4 regions of the Sphingorhabdus sp. Alg231-15 genome follow, and region 3 is predicted to be linked to each of the others. Evidence: predicted binding sites of a transcription regulator. Region 3 holds the regulator's gene; each other region holds the start of a gene.
What was found. Region 3 encodes LexA, which represses DNA repair genes until DNA is damaged. Its sites were predicted from a motif close to GTTCCNCNCTTGTTCT; they were not measured.
Positions count from the first base shown of each region.

Region 1: a site for LexA is predicted at 2,521-2,536, ahead of radA (DNA repair protein RadA). Genes of this name have one in related genera too.
Region 2: a site for LexA is predicted at 2,345-2,360, ahead of uvrA (excinuclease ABC subunit UvrA). Genes of this name have one in related genera too.
Region 4: a site for LexA is predicted at 2,324-2,339, ahead of DG177_RS09315 (ImuA family protein). Genes of this name have one in related genera too.

Region 1 is NZ_LT703001.1:1,427,241-1,431,856, reverse strand. It holds gene DG177_RS07055 (MBL fold metallo-hydrolase) at 1-83, shown strand, start outside; gene DG177_RS07050 (patatin-like protein) at 92-2,446, opposite strand; gene radA (DNA repair protein RadA) at 2,551-3,915, shown strand; gene DG177_RS07040 (CvpA family protein) at 3,925-4,437, shown strand; gene DG177_RS07035 (iron-sulfur cluster assembly scaffold protein) at 4,434-4,616, shown strand, end outside.
Region 2 is NZ_LT703001.1:3,156,149-3,160,764, reverse strand. It holds gene uvrA (excinuclease ABC subunit UvrA) at 1-2,287, opposite strand, end outside; gene DG177_RS15420 (serine hydrolase) at 2,488-3,642, shown strand; gene DG177_RS15415 (sulfatase-like hydrolase/transferase) at 3,650-4,616, opposite strand, start outside.
Region 3 is NZ_LT703001.1:350,270-354,885, forward strand. It holds gene DG177_RS01630 (ComEC/Rec2 family competence protein) at 1-1,921, shown strand, start outside; gene lexA (transcriptional repressor LexA) at 1,930-2,622, opposite strand; gene DG177_RS01640 (molybdopterin-binding protein) at 2,689-3,873, opposite strand; gene moaC (cyclic pyranopterin monophosphate synthase MoaC) at 3,870-4,340, opposite strand; gene trpC (indole-3-glycerol phosphate synthase TrpC) at 4,341-4,616, opposite strand, start outside.
Region 4 is NZ_LT703001.1:1,880,590-1,885,205, reverse strand. It holds gene DG177_RS09325 (error-prone DNA polymerase) at 1-185, opposite strand, end outside; gene DG177_RS09320 (Y-family DNA polymerase) at 185-1,657, opposite strand; gene DG177_RS09315 (ImuA family protein) at 1,623-2,249, opposite strand; tRNA gene DG177_RS09310 (tRNA-Arg) at 2,525-2,601, opposite strand; gene DG177_RS09305 (hypothetical protein) at 2,682-3,098, opposite strand; gene nth (endonuclease III) at 3,208-3,846, opposite strand; gene dapB (4-hydroxy-tetrahydrodipicolinate reductase) at 3,857-4,591, opposite strand.

The DNA.
Region 1 (4,616 bases), 1.1 Mb from region 3:
TCATCAAGGGTGATGCTTTTGTCGAAGCGGTCTATAAGAGCTTGAAAATGCCATCTCATGAAGCAGGCGAACACAAGCATTGATGGCTGCTTCAGGGCGTTGCGCGGTTAATCTCTTTGCGCAGGGAGGTCATTAACGGCCCCGCCTTAGTGAGCCGGTGTTCCTCCTCATCAATGATCGCGCGGAAGAGGGTTTTCTTGAATTCCAGCGTTTTGATGGCATCAGGGCGTTTGGCCTCGGGCAATGTGGAAAGCAGGATATCGATCATCCGCTCGGCGCCGTGGAGCCGGCCCCAGAGATAGTCATTCTCGCGATAGGAGCGGCTGAAAAAGGCTCCAAAGTTATTGAATTCAATGCCTTTTAATGTCGCTGCGACGCCGCCTTGGCGGATCGACTTCGCGTCTTCAGGAGAAATTCGGTCGACCTTGATTGGATCAAATTCATCGAGACCTTCACCCTGTAAAAGGGGCAGGGTGGCGATGTCGTAAAATGGGAAGCCGAGGAAGGCGAGTAACATCGAGCGCTTTTCGGCCTTGGGCAATCCGGCCATCGCTTCGGCAAGCTTGGCGTCGACCAGAGCATCCGCTGCGACGAGATCGCGGGCTGTGGCCAGCCGGTCCAGCATGGCAGAGGGCTGGAGTTCGGCATGCTCGGCCAGTGCAACGAAGTCATCGCCAAGATATTCGATGGTCTCGCGTTCGATATAAAGAGCAAGGCAATCGTAGATGACATCATGCATCTGCTCGATCACGGCATAGTCGTCGGGATGGGCGCTATCGAGATCTTCGGCAAAGCGGCGCGCAAGAAAGCGCAGCCGGCGGATACGATAGCCCAGATCATGTTGACGAAAAAAGTCGGCGGCCAGTTTTGACGGGCCAGCGCCGCCTTTCTTGCCGATATTTTCAAACCCGCGTTGGCGCATTTCGGCCCATAATGTCTCGCGCAGCGCTTGATGGTTATGGACATTTGGTTCTGCTTTTGCCCGCCTCACCGTATGCGCAATATCTTCGAGTACGGTCGCGAGTTTGAGGTGGCCATAGGCGCTGTAGGAGAAGCCAGCGAGCTTGCTTGCCTTATCGCGCGATTTGCGTCGCCAAGCGGCCAGCCGAGCCGCAGTTGGCCGGTCCAGGAACAGGGTTCGTCCAAAAATGGCTTCCACATTCTGCTCGACCTCTGCGCGCAAATTGTCGGTAATCTGCCGCATCTGAATGATCCGGCTTGATCGCCGCGATATGTCATCGAGATTGTCGCGGATCGGCTGTTCCCGAGGGATGTTCGATATCGCACCGAAGATGGTGGAGAAGAAACCGGGCAGGCTTTCATCCTCGGTTTCCTGCGCGGCCTGAAGCCGTTGAAGTGCGCGATCGCTTTTGGCGACATCAAGATCGGGGCGTGGATCAATGTACACGAAGCGGCGATCAACCTCACGCTTGGCCGGCCGGTTTTTCAGCGCTTCGATCGCTTGAGCAAAGGGGGCATTGGCGAGAACAGAGCCGTCAATCAATACGGTATCATCGGCGGTCCCGGCCCGGCTCTGGTTGGGCAAGATACGTTTTAGAAAATTGCGACGATTGGACCAGACATGACCACGATCAGACAATTCACTGTCCAGTTCGGTAACCGTGAATGGTGGAAATGCACCAGGGAAGCTGGCTGTCGCGCGACCGGCGAAGACCAGTTCGGCTGGATCGGCAATATCGCCGCCATTTGATCCGCGCGTCGAAAAGCTGATGGTAATCCGATGCTCCATCTCCAGTGCCTCGGGAGGGCTGTGCAGCTGTAGCTTTTCAGGATGGCCAACAAAGTCCGTGACCGTCACAAATAAATCGAGCGGTTGTCCCGGTGGCAGCAATTTGGGACCTCGCTCAGTCTTTTTCATGGTCGCAAGCGCGTCCAGGATCAGACCGGAGAATATCTTGCCGCCAAAGGGTGGCGCAAACCAGCGCGCGCGAACGAATCGCGAGAGTTTCATTTTTACCTCTTCGCGCGCTTCTTTCGAGACCGTCTGCTCTACGGCACCGCCTTTGCGACCCAGCGCCATCCATGCAATGGGTTCTGCCCAGAATTTCGAAAAGCGTGATAGCGGTCTTGCATCCGGGTCAAGCAGCGTATCGACATCTGCTGTCTCCAGCCACATATCTGTCAAAGGCTCGAGAGATTCACCGGAGATGAGGGCTTGCGAAAGAAATATGCCATTGATCCCACCGGCGCTGGCGCCGGCAATAATATCGGGTAGCACACGCAATTTGACGGTGCTTTCCTGTTCTATCCACTCCAATATATCGTAATAGGTTCCACGGCTGCACTTGTGGTTCTTCTCACCATCATGAAAATCCCTGCTGGCTTTGGCAAGCTTCCAGATTTCCTTGGTGATACCGTGCATGTAGATGGCAAGACTTACGCCGCCATAGCAAATAAGAGCGAGTCTGAGTTCCTTTTGGCGCATCGGCTTAAGAGTGACAGGATGAACGGAATCGCGCAAGCAGGAAAGCGGTTGAAAAAGCCATCAAAAACTATAATGTTCCTTTTTTGTTCTAGTGGAAGTCGGGTATGGCGAAGCCAAAGAAAAAATATGTCTGCCAAAATTGTGGTTCCATTTCGCATCGTTGGCAAGGGCAATGCGTGGATTGCGGGGAATGGAATACGCTTGTCGAGGAAGCAGGGGACACAGTTTTTGCCGCCAAACATAATCTGCAAAGCGGGGGCAGAGAGGTTCGGCTAGTAGGGCTCGATTCTGAGATACAGCTGCCCGAGCGCAAAAAGACCGGTATCGAAGAATTTGATCGTGCAGTTGGCGGCGGACTGGTCGCAGGATCAGCCACTTTAATGGGCGGCGATCCGGGTATCGGAAAATCAACGCTTTTGCTGCAGGTTTCGGCAAAACTGGCGAATGCAGGATGCTCTGTTGCTTATATTTCCGGTGAGGAAGCAGCGGATCAGGTAAGGTTGCGTGCACGGCGGCTCGGGCTTGGAAAGGCACCGGTCAAACTGGCATCAGCAACCTCGGTCCGCGATATTTTGACCACATTGGGTCAGGATGCCCCGGATTTCGTCGTGATCGATTCCATACAAACCATGCACAGCGATCTTATCGAAGGTGCACCCGGAACGGTCAGTCAAGTGAGGGCATCCGCGCAGGAGTTGATCAAATTCGCCAAAGAACATGGCACGATGATCATGCTGGTCGGCCATGTGACCAAGGACGGCAATATTGCCGGTCCGCGAGTATTGGAACATATGGTCGATACCGTGATGAGCTTTGAAGGTGAGCGCAGTCATCAGTACCGGATATTGCGGTCGATCAAGAACCGCTTTGGCGGCACTGATGAAATTGGCGTATTCGCGATGGAGGAGATGGGCCTCGGCGAGGTGCAGAACCCATCTGCGCTGTTCCTGACCGATCGAAACGAAGAGGTGACCGGCGCAACCGTTTTTCCGGCGCTTGAGGGAACGAGGCCCGTTTTGGTCGAAATTCAGGCGCTGACCGTCCGGCTGGCCAGCGGGGCGACTCCCCGCCGTTCTGTTGTTGGTTGGGACAGTTCTCGCCTGGCGATGATATTGGCCGTACTGGAAGCGCGTTGCGGCCTCAGTTTTTCGGGGGCAGAAGTTTATCTCAACGTGGCTGGCGGATATCGGTTGACCGACCCAGCGGCCGACCTTGCCGTCGCGGCCGCCTTGATCTCTGCCCATGCCGAAAAACCGATGCCGAGCGATGCCGTAATTTTTGGAGAGATAGCGCTTTCGGGGGAAATTCGGCCAGTATCCAATACGACACTGCGGTTAAAAGAGGCCTCGAAACTCGGTTTCGGCAGGGCGCTAATCCCAGCCTCCAAGGAAACCGCGCCTGCGGGTGTGAATTGTGTGAACTTTGCGAAGCTTGCCAATCTCGTTGACCATATGCTTGGCCGCGATTAGCTAGTCTTTATGACTGGTCTCGATATTTTCGTTTTATTGCTAATGGGTGGCGCAGCCATTTTTGGTTTCCTGCGCGGATTTGTGCAGGAAACGCTCTCATTAATCGCTTGGGTGATGATCATCTTCGCGGTGCGTTTTTTCCACACGCCCGCGACCGATTTCTTGATTTCGCCTGTTGGTAACGAGGGCGGTGCATCGGTGCTGGCCTTCGGTTCGATCGTGATTGTAACCTATGCTTTAGGGCGCTGGATCGCCAAATCCATCGGCCGTAAATCGCGCAAATCTCTTCTGGGCCCGATTGACCGTGTCCTGGGTTTTGGTTTCGGGATGGTCAAAGGCTTGATTGGTGCCACGCTTGCATATCTGTTGGTCGTGCTAGTTTATGACAGCATCTATGGCGCTGCAGAACCGCGTCCCGAATGGATTGCAGACTCCCGTACCTATCCGCTGCTCAACGCCAGCGGAGACGCTCTGGTCCAGTTCGTTGAGGAGCGGCGCGAAATGGCGGAGATCGCTGAATGAGCGAGGCGCTTTACACACGTGATATCTTGCGACTGGCTGTTTCCATTCCGCATCAGTCCAGACTTGAGAAGCCTGATGGTACGGCGGAAGTGCGATCACGCACCTGTGGCAGTCGCGTAGCTGCCGATATTATGCTGTCTGATGATGGGACCATTGGACAATTGGGAATAGAGGTGAAT
Region 2 (4,616 bases), 2.8 Mb from region 3:
CACAGCGTCCGCCTTTGACGTTGAAGGAAAAGCGGCCTGGCTTGTAGCCACGCGCTTGCGCCTCGGGCAGACCGGCAAACCAGTCGCGGATATTGGTAAAGGCACCGGTATAGGTGGCCGGATTGGATCGTGGTGTCCGGCCGATGGGAGACTGGTCAATGTCGATGACCTTGTCGCAATATTGCAGCCCGGTGATCTTGTCATGCTTGCCCGCAATTACCCGCGCGCCATTGAGCGCCCGGGCGGCCGATGCATAAAGCGTATCGATGGTCAGCGATGATTTGCCGGAACCCGACAGGCCAGTAATGCACGTAAATGTACCGAGCGGAATGGAGGCGGTGACATTTTGCAGGTTATTTGCAGTCGCGCCATGCACGGTCAGCTGCTTGCCATTGCCCTTGCGGCGCTTGGTTGGAACTTCTATCTCTCGCGAACCATTTAGGTACGCTGCGGTGAGTGACTTTTTCGATTTCAAGATCTGTTTGAGCGTTCCAGCGGCAACAACATCACCGCCATGGACGCCCGCACCGGGTCCCATATCGACGACATGATCCGCTGTACGTATTGCATCTTCGTCATGTTCGACGACAATCACGGTATTGCCGAGATCGCGAAGACGCTTGAGCGTGGTCAGCAAGCGGTCATTGTCGCGCTGATGCAGACCGATGCTCGGTTCGTCCAATACGTAGAGAACCCCGCTTAATCCTGAACCTATTTGGCTAGCGAGACGGATGCGCTGGCTCTCACCGCCGGACAATGTACCGCTGGTCCGGTCCAGATTGAGATAATCGAGACCAACATTGTTCAAAAAGCCAAGCCGTTCGATAATTTCTTTCAGGATCGGTTCCGCAATCTGCCGCTGGGTCTTATCGAGCTGATCCGCAAGACCGTTGAAAAAGTCGAGCGCGTCGCCGACACTGCGACGGGTCGAGATACTGATATCCTCGCCCGCAATTTTAACCGCCAATGCCTCCGGCTTGAGCCGGGCGCCGTGACAGACTTCACATGGGGCGGCTGCCTGAAACTTGGCGAGTTCTTCGCGCATCCAGTTGCTTTCGGTTTGCAGCATCCGGCGAGTCAGATTACCGACCACACCCTCAAACGGCTTCTTCACCTCATAGCTTTTGCGCCCGTCCTGAAAACGCAGCGTCACTGGCAGGCCCTGTGTGCCGTTCAGGACGATATCGCGGTGATGCTCCGACAGATCCTGCCACGGCGTATCCAGTGAAAATTCAAAATGTTTCGCCAGACTGCCCAGCACCTGCATATAATAGGGGCTCGGCGGATTGGACTTGGCCCAGGGAACGACCGCTCCTTTTTTGATCGACAGTTCCGGATTGGGTACGACCAGCTGCGTGTCGAAATGCAGTTTTTCACCAAGACCATCACAGGCGGGGCAGGCTCCCTGGGGAGCATTGAACGAAAAGAGTCGCGGTGCGATTTCCTCAATCGTGAAGCCGCTGACCGGACAGGCAAAGCGTTCGGAAAACACAATGCGATTGTCGGGCAGGCCAGTGCCCTTCATCTTGGTTCCGGTTTCTGCCTCTTCGCGGCCCGGGACAATGCCCTCGGCCAGATCGACAAAAGCCAAACCATCGGCAAGACGCAATGCGGTCTCGAAACTGTCTGCCAGCCGCGTTTCCATACCGTCGCGGACAACCAGCCGATCGATCACTACTTCGATGTCATGTTTCAGCTTCTTATCGAGCTTTGGCGTTTCCTCGATATCATAAAATTCGCCATCGACACGCACCCGGGTAAAGCCGGCCTTCTGCCATTCGGCAAGTTCCTTGCGATATTCGCCCTTACGCCCGCGTACGACCGGTGCGAGCAGATAGAAGCGAGTCTTTTCCGGCAATGTCATGACCCGGTCAACCATCTGGCTGACCGTCTGCGCCGTGATTGGTTCACCCGTCGCAGGAGAATAGGGCACACCTGCGCGGGCCCATAGCAATCGCATATAATCGTATATCTCGGTAACCGTCGCAACGGTTGAACGGGGATTTCGCGAGGTTGTCTTCTGTTCGATCGAGATGGCAGGCGACAACCCTTCAATATGCTCGACGTCAGGCTTTTGCATCATCTCCAGAAACTGGCGCGCATAAGCAGAGAGGGATTCGACATAGCGCCGCTGTCCCTCAGCATAGATGGTGTCAAACGCAAGGCTCGACTTACCACTGCCGGAAAGGCCGGTAATGACGATCAGCTTGTCGCGCGGAAGGTCGATATCTACGCCCTTGAGATTATGCTCCCGGGCGCCTTTGACTTTGATGTGGGTAAGACTCATGCGCGTGCTTTGCCGAAGATGTTGAAGAGAGTCCAGCGGGTCATAAGGCCGTACTATGTTCTATATATGTTCTTTTGGCAAGTAGGATTGTTTACGGTTGTGTAATGGACGGGCTCGCGGCCTGCGCCAATGTCATATAATCCATTGCTTCTTAGTTGTAGTACTGTATTAATATAGCAATACAATATAGGAGTCTGCCCGTGAAAAAGTTTCTGTCTATTGGTTCGACGTTATTCGTGGTCGCGACAATGTCTGGACCGGCCATGGCTGGTACGGCCCCGGAAAGCCCAGCTTCTGAGGTGAAGTCACTCACCATGAAGCAAAATGAGGGTGCTGCTGTTCTCAAAAGCAAAATCTCAGAGAAGCTCCCAGAATGGCTTGCGGAATATGATGTCCCGAGCGCGGCTATTGCTTATATTGCCGATGGCAAGGTTGCATGGACCCATGTTGATGGTGATGCTCAGCCGGGTAAGGCGGCGTCTGCGAAGACGCTTTACAATATCGCTTCAATGACCAAACCACTGGTTGCGGAAACCGTGATGCGGCTTGCCAAGAGCGGTGCCTTGACGCTCGACGAGCCGATGGCGGGGAGTTGGGTTGATCCTGATATTAAATCCGATCCCCGGCACAAGCTTCTGACTCCGCGGATGGCGCTGGTCCATCGCACGGGTTTTCCCAATTGGCGTTACCAGACCAAGGATGTGCTGACGTTTAAAAATGATCCGGACAGCAAGTTCGGATATTCCGGCGAGGGGTTTCAATATATGGCCCGCTTTGCCGAGAAGAAAATGAACCTGCCGCTGGAAACGCTTGTCGCCCAGCAGATATTCGAACCAGCGGGCATGACCGAAAGCAGCTTTACAGAAAAACCCTGGTTTGCCGGACGGATCGCCATGTCGCGCAATCGCAAGGGTGAGCATGCCCATGCCACCGTACGCAAGGACTGGAATGCGGCGGATGACGTCTGGTCTACCATCGGTGACTATGCCCGCTTCCTGACCTGGGTGATGGCCAATCCGGTGGATGCCAGATCCGACGAAGCCTATTGGACGGCCAAGGAAAATCTTGGCGGTCAGATTTGCGGCGAGGGGCGCTTGGCGGCGGAGGTCTGCCCGAAAAGCCTTGGCTTTGTCGGTGGTTGGAATGTCTATCATACGGCGGATAATGTGATTGTCATGCACGGCGGTGGTGATATCGGGGAGCGGACTTTGGGCTTTTTTGACCCTGTCAACAAAACCGGCGCCGTGATCTTTACCAATGGTGCCAATGGTCAGAAGGTGATCCGCGAGACGGTGAAGATATTATATCCTGATCCCAGTTTCGTGGCCTTTATGAACCTGCAGGCTGGAGGCTAAAGGTAAATCATCGGCCGGGGAAATCTTGCCCTGTCTGCACATCAATTGCGCCGCCGTTCTTTACGGGCACGACACCACGACCGAACCAGACATAACGTACGGTCGGTGTGCTTAGGATATTATCATAATTTTCCGTTGCATAGTCCGTATCATAGCCCATCAGCGCGAGCGTGGTTGGGAATAGCTGGCTGAGACTGCGTCCGCCCTCCTCCGTTTTGTAGCTCTCTGCGATTTCCGACGGCAGAAAGGCGACAAGCGGGACTGAAAATTCGGCCTTTACCGGGCTCCCGCTGCAATGGGGTGTGACGCCATCGGCGATATTTTGACCATGGTCGGACGTGTAGAATATTGCGACCTCAGAGCGATCCACGCCGTCAAGTAAAGTGGCGAAAAAATCCTTCTTCGAATAGGCAATCGCCTTTTCATATTGTGCCTGCGTACTGCTGCCCTGAGGCAAAGCGCCTTTGGGATAATGATCCTGATACTGGAAATGCACGCCGCGCAGGATCGCATAGGTAAACTGCTTTCCGTCGCTCTTGAGGCTGGCGTTGATCGAGCGGGCGATGGTCAGATCGGTTTTCAGGCCGCTGGCGGCATTCTGGTAACTGTCTATCAACGCGCGTTCCGGTGACTGTAACAGGTTTTGCGGCGGGCCGGTTACCTGTCCGTCGATCATGCTTGTCGCAAAACCTGCTTTGGTCGCATAGGCCCAGATGGAGGGAGTTCGGCGCAGATCTGTACGATTATCGACGGTGCGGACATTGACCCCAGATCGCATTGCGACGTTGGACGGCGTGCTGCAATGCCCCATCGATGCGGCCTCGCCAAAATCGATAAGCGCTGTCGTCGCCAGATCGGGTCGGATGATCTGCTGAAACGCCGGATAGGAAATACTCTCATCGATCAGCCAGATGATCTTGCGGATGCCGCCATTCTTATCCGGCACTGGCGAGACTTGTGCACGCGGCGGTGGT
Region 3 (4,616 bases):
ATTGGCTGTCGGCTGTGCCGTCATGTGGTTGCGTTCATGGGCAGTGGCATCGCCAGTATTGGATCGTCCAACCGTGACCTCCTTTTATGCAGAGGTTGAAAAGGTGGAGGTGGTCAGTGCCCGCGACATTGTCCGGTTGACTCTGAAAACTCACGAAAAGCAGAAATTGCCGCCGCGCGTGCGTGTAAATATACCCATCGACAGGGCCGTTGTTGATTTGCAGGCTGGCACGGTTATCCAACTGCGCGCGCGGTTAATGCCACCAGCGATGTCCAGCCTCCCTGGCGCTTATGATTTTTCTCGACGTGCATGGTTCATGGGACTGGGGGCTACCGGCCAACTGTTGGGAGAAATCCGCGTCGTTCAACCAGTAGAACCCTCATGGGGACCGTTTTCGGCGATGCCGGAATATCGTCAGAAGCTATCCCATCATGTCCAATCTCGCATGGCGGGCGGGGCAGGGGCCATTGGTGCAACTTTGGCCACAGGCGATCGCGGAGCGATCAGCGATGAAGATGCAGAGGCCATGCGGCGCAGCGGTTTGGCGCACCTGCTTTCGATCAGCGGGCTGCATGTGACAGCTGTTGTCGGCGCGGTCTATCTGTTGGTCTTGCGTTTGCTTGCACTGTTCCCGCCGTTGGTGCTCCGCTACCGATTGCCGATTATTGCCGCCGGCTTCGCGGCAATTGCGGCTTTGTCCTATACGTTGATGACGGGTGCACAGGTGCCAACGATAAGAGCGTGCGTTGCTGCATTGTTGGTCTTGATGGCGCTAATGTTGGGACGCAATGCAATCACGCTGCGTATGGTTGCTGCGGGCGCTCTGTTTGTGTTGATCGTTTGGCCGGAATCTCTTGTCGGTCCAAGCTTTCAGCTCAGCTTCGCGGCAGTCACCGCGATTATTGCGATGCACGAACATCCTAAGATTCAGGCATTATTTGCCCGGCGAGAGGAAGGCATTGTCAAGCGATTGGGGCGGATCATTTTGGCGCTTTTCCTTACCGGTTTGGTCGTCGAGCTGGCATTGATGCCTATCGCTTTGTTTCATTTCCACAAAGCAGGCATTTACGGCGCGCTGGCCAATATCGTCGCTATTCCCCTGACAACATTTGTGATTATGCCGTTGGAGGCATTGGCGCTTCTACTTGATACAGTCGGTCTTGGGGCACCGTTCTGGTGGTTATGTGAGAAAGCATTGGGCAGCCTTTTGCTGTTGGCACATTTTGTCTCCAGTCGTCCGGGGTCAGTGACAATGTTGCCAACCATGCCGTTGACCGCATTCGGGTTGGTAATTGCAGGTGGTTTGTGGCTGTGCCTGTGGGGTCAGCGTTGGCGAATCTGGGGCTTGGCGCCGGTTTGTCTTGGCATAGTCATCATAGCAACAACCCGCGCTCCTGATCTCTATATTACTAGCGATGGTCGTCATGTCGGTATCCGGAATGATGCAGGAGAGCTGGCGATGCTCCGTACGCGCAGTGGTGATTTTGTACGCAATATGCTGCTGGAAAATGCGGGAATTGACGGGGAAACAACAGCATTGGAAGATTGGCCCAACGCGCATTGCAACAGCGATAGCTGCACCATCACTATGGCAATTGGCGATAGAGATTGGGTGATCGTTGCGACGCGCAGTTCCTACTATATTCCAGCCATGGCATTGTCAGCGGCCTGCCGCCATGCCGATATTGTGATTAGCGAGCGGCGTCTTCCTGACAGTTGTCAGCCCCGCTGGCTCAAGGCGGATCGCCGTTTATTGAGCCAGGTTGGGGGAATGACGATAGATCTGGAAAACCAGAAGATTGCAACCGTTCTAGGTCGTTCCGGACGTCACCAGTGGATGCGCTTTGCAGAGCCGAAAAATCAGCACTCGAATGGGGTAGATCCCAAACAATCTGGTGAAATCAAAAACCGCCCGGAATAAGATTACGCTTAATTATAGCGCCGCAACAGTCCTGCCATTTTACCCTGTATCCGCACCTCACCAGCGCCAAAAATCTGCGGTTCATAAGCGGGGTTTGCAGGATCAAGGCGAACCTGCCCGTCATCTTTGAACAGATATTTGAGCGTGGCTTCCTCATCATGAACCAGCGCAACGACTATCTCACCATTACGGGCTGTTTCCGTGCGCTGGATAAGCGCATAGTCACCGTCCAAGATGCCCGCTTCAATCATCGAATCGCCCGATACTTCCAAGGCATAATGCTCGCCAGAGCCGAGCAGAGCCGCAGGGACACTGAGGGCCGACTGACCTTCAAGGGCTTCGATGGGAACACCGGCAGCAATTTTGCCATGCAACGGAATTTCGATCACATCATTGGCGGCAACTGGAATTTCTTTCATCGGTGCAGAGGGCGCTCGCTCAGGAGCTATGCTGACGACATTGGGCGCCACGGGTTTTGAAGTGCCGCCTTCCGGGAGTTTGGTCACTTCCAGTGCCCGTGCCCGGTTAGGGAGACGCCGTAAAAAGCCACGTTCTTCCAAGGCGCTGATCAACCGATGAACGCCGGATTTCGACTTCAGGCCCAATGCGTCCTTCATTTCTTCAAAAGAGGGGGATACGCCTGATTCTTCCAGGCTGTTATGAATGAAGCACAGCAATTCATGTTGTTTGGGTGTGAGCATATTTCATGTCCTTATCGGGAACGAATAAAGAACAATTATGAAACAAACCGTGCCAAGTCAAGTATTTTAGATAGCGATATAGGAAACCGTGGCGCCGACCGGTTGCTCCGGGCTATGTGCGGGACGAAACAGCAGCGCGTCGGCGGCGGCGAGTATCGAAAGCTTGGCGCTGTCCTGGCTGTCAAACGCGGTAATGCCACCGTCAATAATCTGTGCGCGAAGAAATTCGGCACGCTGACCGGTGGCCGGAAGTATTATATTAGTCTTGGCTGTTTGCATGACAGGCATATATTCTTGCGCGCCGGCCAGATAGCGGATCAGCGGCACCAGAAACAGGGTCGCCGTAACAAAGGCAGAACCCGGATTGCCGGGCAGGGCGAGAACAAGGCTGTTGCCTAGCTTTCCTGCCATGAGTGGTTTGCCCGGTTTCATTGCTATTTTCCAGAAATCCGTTTGACCGCCAAGCCGCTTAAAAGCAGGGGCGACCAGATCATGATCCCCTACCGATGCGCCTCCGATAGTGACGATGACATCACAGTCCCTGGCGCTCTCCAACGCTTCACACAGGCTATCCAGATCGTCTTTTATGCGGCTGATGGAACGGGTCTTTGTCGGTAGCTGAGACAGCATGGCGGCAATCATGACATCATTGCTAGCCGGAATCTGGTGCGGCTTGGTATCCGAGCCTGGAGCAACCAATTCGTCGCCAGTGGACAGGATCGCGACTGTGGGACAGCTGCCAACGCTGAGGTGACCTGAACCAGCAATAACGGCGTGGCCCAGAGCTGCTGCATTGAGTCGGATACCCGCCTTAAGCGCGACATCACCTGCCCTGAAGTCGCCGCCCTGAAAACGGACATGCCGGCCTTTGACGGGAGAAGGATCACTGGTCAGCACAATATGGTCGCCTTCCTGCTCGACATTCTCCTGCATAACGACGGTATCGGCTCCTTCGGGCATCAGGGCGCCGGTGAATATGCGGGCGGCCTGACCCGCCTGAATTGGCGGGCAGGGCGGGCTTCCGGCCTTGCATTCGCCGACTAGCTTCCAGGGTCCGTCTCGATCTTCGAAACGGATGGCATAACCGTCCATGGCAGACATGTCGGCTGCAGGTTGATTGCGACCAGCCATGACGTCTTCGGCAAGATAACGTTCCAGCGCATCGCCTATGGCAATGGTTTCGGAAGGCAAAGCCTGTGCCATGGCAATCAAGCGCTCTTGCGCTTCTTCCAGAGGCAGCAGCGGCTTCATTCGGCGGTCCAGTCTACTGACTTTCCACCGGATTTAGATAATAGGCGAATATCGCTGATCACCATGTCTTTCTGCATGGCTTTGGACATGTCATATACTGTTAAAAGTGCGGTTGAAACAGCTGTTAAAGCTTCCATTTCAACACCAGTCTTGCCGGTCAATCGTGCCATTGCTCGAACCTTGATGCCATCATCCTGATAGTCAAAATCAACTGCAACTTTGCTCAGCGCCAGCGGGTGGCAGAGTGGGATCAGATCGCTGGTTTTCTTTGCCGCCATGATCCCGGCAATGCGGGCGGTCGCCAACACGTCACCCTTTTTCATGCCGTTGGCCTTGATCGCGTCCAACACATCCGAATTCATGCTGATAAAGCCTTCGGCATGCGCCTCGCGCACCGTTTCGTTCTTGGCCGAGATATCGACCATATGGGCCGCGCCGTCGCCATCAATATGCGTGAGTTTGCTCATCTATACCTCATTACCGGTTAGAAGCGCCCGTGTTGCCGCTTCCACATCATCCTGCCGCATTAGCGACTCCCCGACCAGAAAGGTGCGCGCGCCCGATTGCGACAGGCGCTGGCAATCCTCATGCGTGAAAATGCCGCTTTCCGATACCATGATCCGACCATCGGGAACCAGCTTCGACAGGCGCTCGGTTTGTTCAAGGCTAGTCTCGAATGTCTTGAGGTCCCGGTTGTTAATACCCAAAAGCCGCGATTTGAGCTGTAAAGCCCGTTCCAGTTC
Region 4 (4,616 bases), 1.5 Mb from region 3:
GCAACGCCAAGAGCATCATAGCCCTGCTGCCATGCTGTCGAGACAAGATCGACAGCATCAGACGCTCCCCGCAGAAATGAAAAGCATGTCGTTACGCCCAGCTCGACATAAGGCGCAGCGGCGTTTCGCGTCAGGCCTTCTGCATCCAAGGTGCGCCTTGGACGTTGGTTGTCCATCTCGGGCATCAGGCAAACATCCCGTGCACGAACCAGCGCGGATCGCCACCGCGTCCATCATCATGCAGTCCTTCGCGATAGAGCCACAGACGTTTGCCGGACTGGTCCTCGATCTTGTAATAATCACGCAACCGTGTGCCCGCGCGGTCTGTCCACCATTCCGGGGCAATCCGTTCGGGGCCTGTATGGCGGACAACTTTATGGGTCTGTCTGCGCCATATAAACTGTGCGGGCGGACCTTCCGGCACAGCATAGACCACCCGCACCTCCTCTGGCAGTGACAGCAGCCGGATGGGGCGCTCTTCAGCGACGAGAGAGGTTCTGGACAATGGTTCATCATGCAGCGCGGCTGTTCTGATTTCTGCACGTTCCGGGATGTGACTTTCGTGCAGGACCGGCCGCCTGACAGCATGGGGGCCAAATTTCGCAGTGAGACGATCAATCAGGTGCGGCAAGGCAAGGTCATCCTCGGCCTTTCCGTCCAATTGATTCTGCACGCACGCAACGGGTTCCACTACGCTGGCTTCCAAGGTGATGAGATCAAAGCCAAAGCCAGGATTTATCCGTTCAAGCTTGTCATCAAAAAGCCGCTGCAAATGCCGGGCATCACGGGTCGGTGCAGATGTGGCTGCGGCAATGGTGCTGATCTCGCCGTCCGTCCGGTATACCGTCAGATGCAAGCGGCGACAGCCAAGATCCCGGCGCGTCAGCTGTACACATAAATCGACGCATAGGCCGGGCAAATGGTGGGTTGGATCCTGGATAGGGTCTGCCAGACGCACTTGCGCCTTGACCTTCGGCAGGGCTTCCACACTGGCCACGGGTTCCGCAAGATGCCCCATGGCCTGATCGAGGCGGAGCAACGGATTGCCATCCAGTGTGGCCCGTACAAATCGCCGTGTAAGGGAAAGGCGCGGTACCTTTGCCAAGGCCCCGATCGTCTTGAGCCCAAGGCGGTGCAGCAAGATCAGTGTCTCGGCATCAAGGCGCAAACCACTCACCGGCAAAGGCGCCAGCATCTCTGATATTTCGTCTTTCGGACAGATCGTCTTCACTTGACCATATCGGGCCAAAGCCCATGCCGCTCCCCATGTCGGTGCTATGGCAAGCCGCGTTGTCATTCCCAGCAAAGACAGGCGGGCCTCGATCTCGTCCAGCATCTGCGCTTCGCCGCCCCAAAGATGATCCGCGCCGGTGGTTTCCAGAATAAGACCATCCTTGCCATCCACGACAGTCCACGGGCACCAGCGACGGGCCCAGAGCATCAGCCGTTTCAGTGCCAGTATATCCCCTGCAATATCGGCATATTCAACACGCAGGTCAGAGCAGACCGCCTTGACGTCAACAAGCTTGGCACCTTCGGCTATGTTCGCAAGTCGTGCCGCCTGGTTTGTAGCATAGATGATGGCGCCATGCTGGGCTTCGGCGGCCAAAATGGTCGCGGCATCAGCGGGCGGTTTTTCTCCGCTCCGTTCCATCATCCTGGACCAGCGCTCCATCGCGAAATGGGGCAGAAAAATTGATATTATCCGCCGCCCGGTCATAGCTCGCCACCCATGTGCCAGGCGCTTGCGTGCGTGAGCGGAACAGCTCGACCTGCCAGCGCGGATCGCCGGGCGCTTGCGAGTCGTGGATATGGGGATGCGATGGCACAGAGGCGATGCGCCACCTGTTCCGCGCCGCGCTCAGATCGGGCGAGGCACCCCGGCGGATCAGCCAGCACGGAACCTTGTGACGCTCCGCTCTGAGTGCCAGCCGTTTGGTTGCCGTGAAGGTCAATGCGCGCGGATCGCCCCACAATTCTGCGACAATGGCGCCCAGAGACTGGCAGCGCAAGCCTTCTTCGGCAGCCCATAGAACATCGACAGGACGGTTCAGGTCGACCTGAATCATCGACCGGCCGGGCAAAGCAGGCAAATAAGGATGTCCGGATTCCATTTGTGACTGGCGGTCCTGAATCCAGAGAATCGCTCCGGATATGCGCCGCAATTCGGACAAGATAAATCCGACAGCTCCCGCATCGGACGCCGTGGCAGGAAATGCCTCCGACAGCATGTTTCCGCCACTTTTCACGGGTGCCCCCACCCGTTTTAAAGGCAATCTTGTAACGTTTCCAGTTTCGCACTGCACAGAGAATCCTAACTTATGTTCTCTATATGTTCTAATATGATTCGTATATTTTGCAACTGGAAGAGAAATAATATCCGCTAATTGCAGATGGATCGCCGCATATTCCAATGTCGGTTTCGCTCCGCAAAGCAGGGGCCAAGCGATGTCAGGCAACACCCGCAACGACAGTGTCATGATGGGAAGATTAAGCCAAAAGTACCGAGCAAACAGCCATGAAATGGCGCACCCGAGAGGATTCGAACCTCTGACCTCTGCCTTCGGAGGGCAGCGCTCTATCCAGCTGAGCTACGGGTGCTTGGTATCAGATACCGACAGAGCGCTTAGCAGCGGGCAGGCCGCTTTGCCAATCACTAATTTTGCAGAAACGGCGCTAACTTAGCTTTCGTTCTTTTCCGCCTTTTCGCGTTTGGTCTTGGTGATTTCCTGAAACCGTCCCAAACCACAAGCGCCGCGTGTGTCTATGCGTCCTGCCGTACTATCCAGCACACGGATAATATCGACATTGCACAACCGGTTGGTTGACGTGCGGTAGGAAAAGGCTTCTTCAAAGCGCAGGCCGCTGCATTTGTTCGGCAGATTGTTGCGATAAATGTCGCCGTTGCGCATTTTGAAGTCGATCGTCTTATCATCAATAACATCGGTTGAACGGATCTGTGACCGGTTGATGCAGCTTTTCGGCTCGCCGACTTTTTCGATAATATATTTATCGTCTTTCGAGCGTTTTTCGCCAGCATAGGCGACGCCAGTCGTCGCGATGGCGGCACCGATCAGGGCCGGAACTAACAGTTTCATAAGATCTCTCCTAATATTCAAAATTGACCCATCTCGAAAAAAATACGCCTCTTAGGGTTTCTGAAAGCTGAACGGCGATCCGAGCCTTTGGCGGGTCAGGGCGTTTGTATCAGGGAGCAGGTGTTTTCTTTTTGAACCGGCACAGGTCGGCGACCGGACAGCGCCAGCATTCCGGTTTGCGCGCCTTGCAGATATAGCGGCCGTGCAGGATCAACCAGTGATGGGCGTGGACACGAAACGGGCCGGGTGTTTGTTTCTCGAGCTTTTTCTCGACCGCCAATACGGTTTTTCCCGGTGCCAGTCCGGTGCGGTTTCCGACCCGGAAAATATGTGTATCGACGGCAAAGGTTTCCGCTCCAAAGGCGCAATTCATAACAACATTCGCGGTCTTTCTGCCCACACCAGGCAGCTTGGTCAGCTCATCGCGATCCGCGGGAACATCTCCATCATAATCGGAGATCAGCAATTCAGACAGAGCGATGACGTTCTTTGCCTTGGTATTATAAAGCCCGATAGTCTTGATATGCTCTTTCAGGCCATCAAGGCCGAGATCGACCATCTGTTGCGGCGTTTTAACTTGCTGGAAAAGCAGCCGTGTCGCCTTGTTCACGCCAATATCGGTGGATTGGGCGGACAGCGCTACGGCAACAACCAGCTGATAGACATTGCCGAAATTCAATTCTGTTTCGGGCGATGGATTGTCGGCTGCCAGCCGCGAATAAAATTCGAAAATATCGTCCTTTTTCATGTGCGTACACTCATTTCAGGCCGAGCATATCGGTCATGTCGTAGCGGCCTGGTTGCTGCTGGGTCAGCCATAGCGCTGCCTTGACCGCGCCGCGTGCAAAAATCATCCGGTTTTCGGCGCGGTGGCCCAATTCGATGCGTTCTTCATCCGTGGCCAAAATAACCTGATGGTCGCCGGCCACCGATCCGCCGCGCAGTGATGCAAAGCCGATCGCGCCTTTTTCCCGTGCGCCGGTCTGTCCATCCCGCCCGCGCTCGCTGCTGTCCTCGAGACGGATTCCGCGCCCCTGTGCAGCGGCTTCGCCCAACAAAATGGCGGTGCCGGACGGCGCATCGACTTTATGCCGGTGGTGCATTTCAACAATTTCAATATCCCAGTCATCACCAAGGCGCGCCGCGGCTTCCTTTACCAGCGCCGCCAGCATGTTCACGCCCAGCGATGTGTTGCCGGTCTGCAGTACCGGAATAGTCTTTGCGGCGGCATCGATCGACAAATGATGGGCGGGTTCAAGTCCGGTGGTGCCGACGAGCAGCGGCTTGCCGGCTTCGGCGCATGAATCGAGCCGCTGACTCAGCTCATCTGGCATGGAAAAATCAACCAGCACGTCGCTCTTGGCAAGCAATTCGGCAAAATCATCGTCCTGATCCACGCCGCCTGCATGGTGCAGTTCCTGCTGTTCGCCAATAGCGTTGACCAGCGCGTGACCCATGCGGCCTTTGCTTCCGATTATCCCGATTGATGTCATGTTTCCCTATCCCCAGGCTTGCATT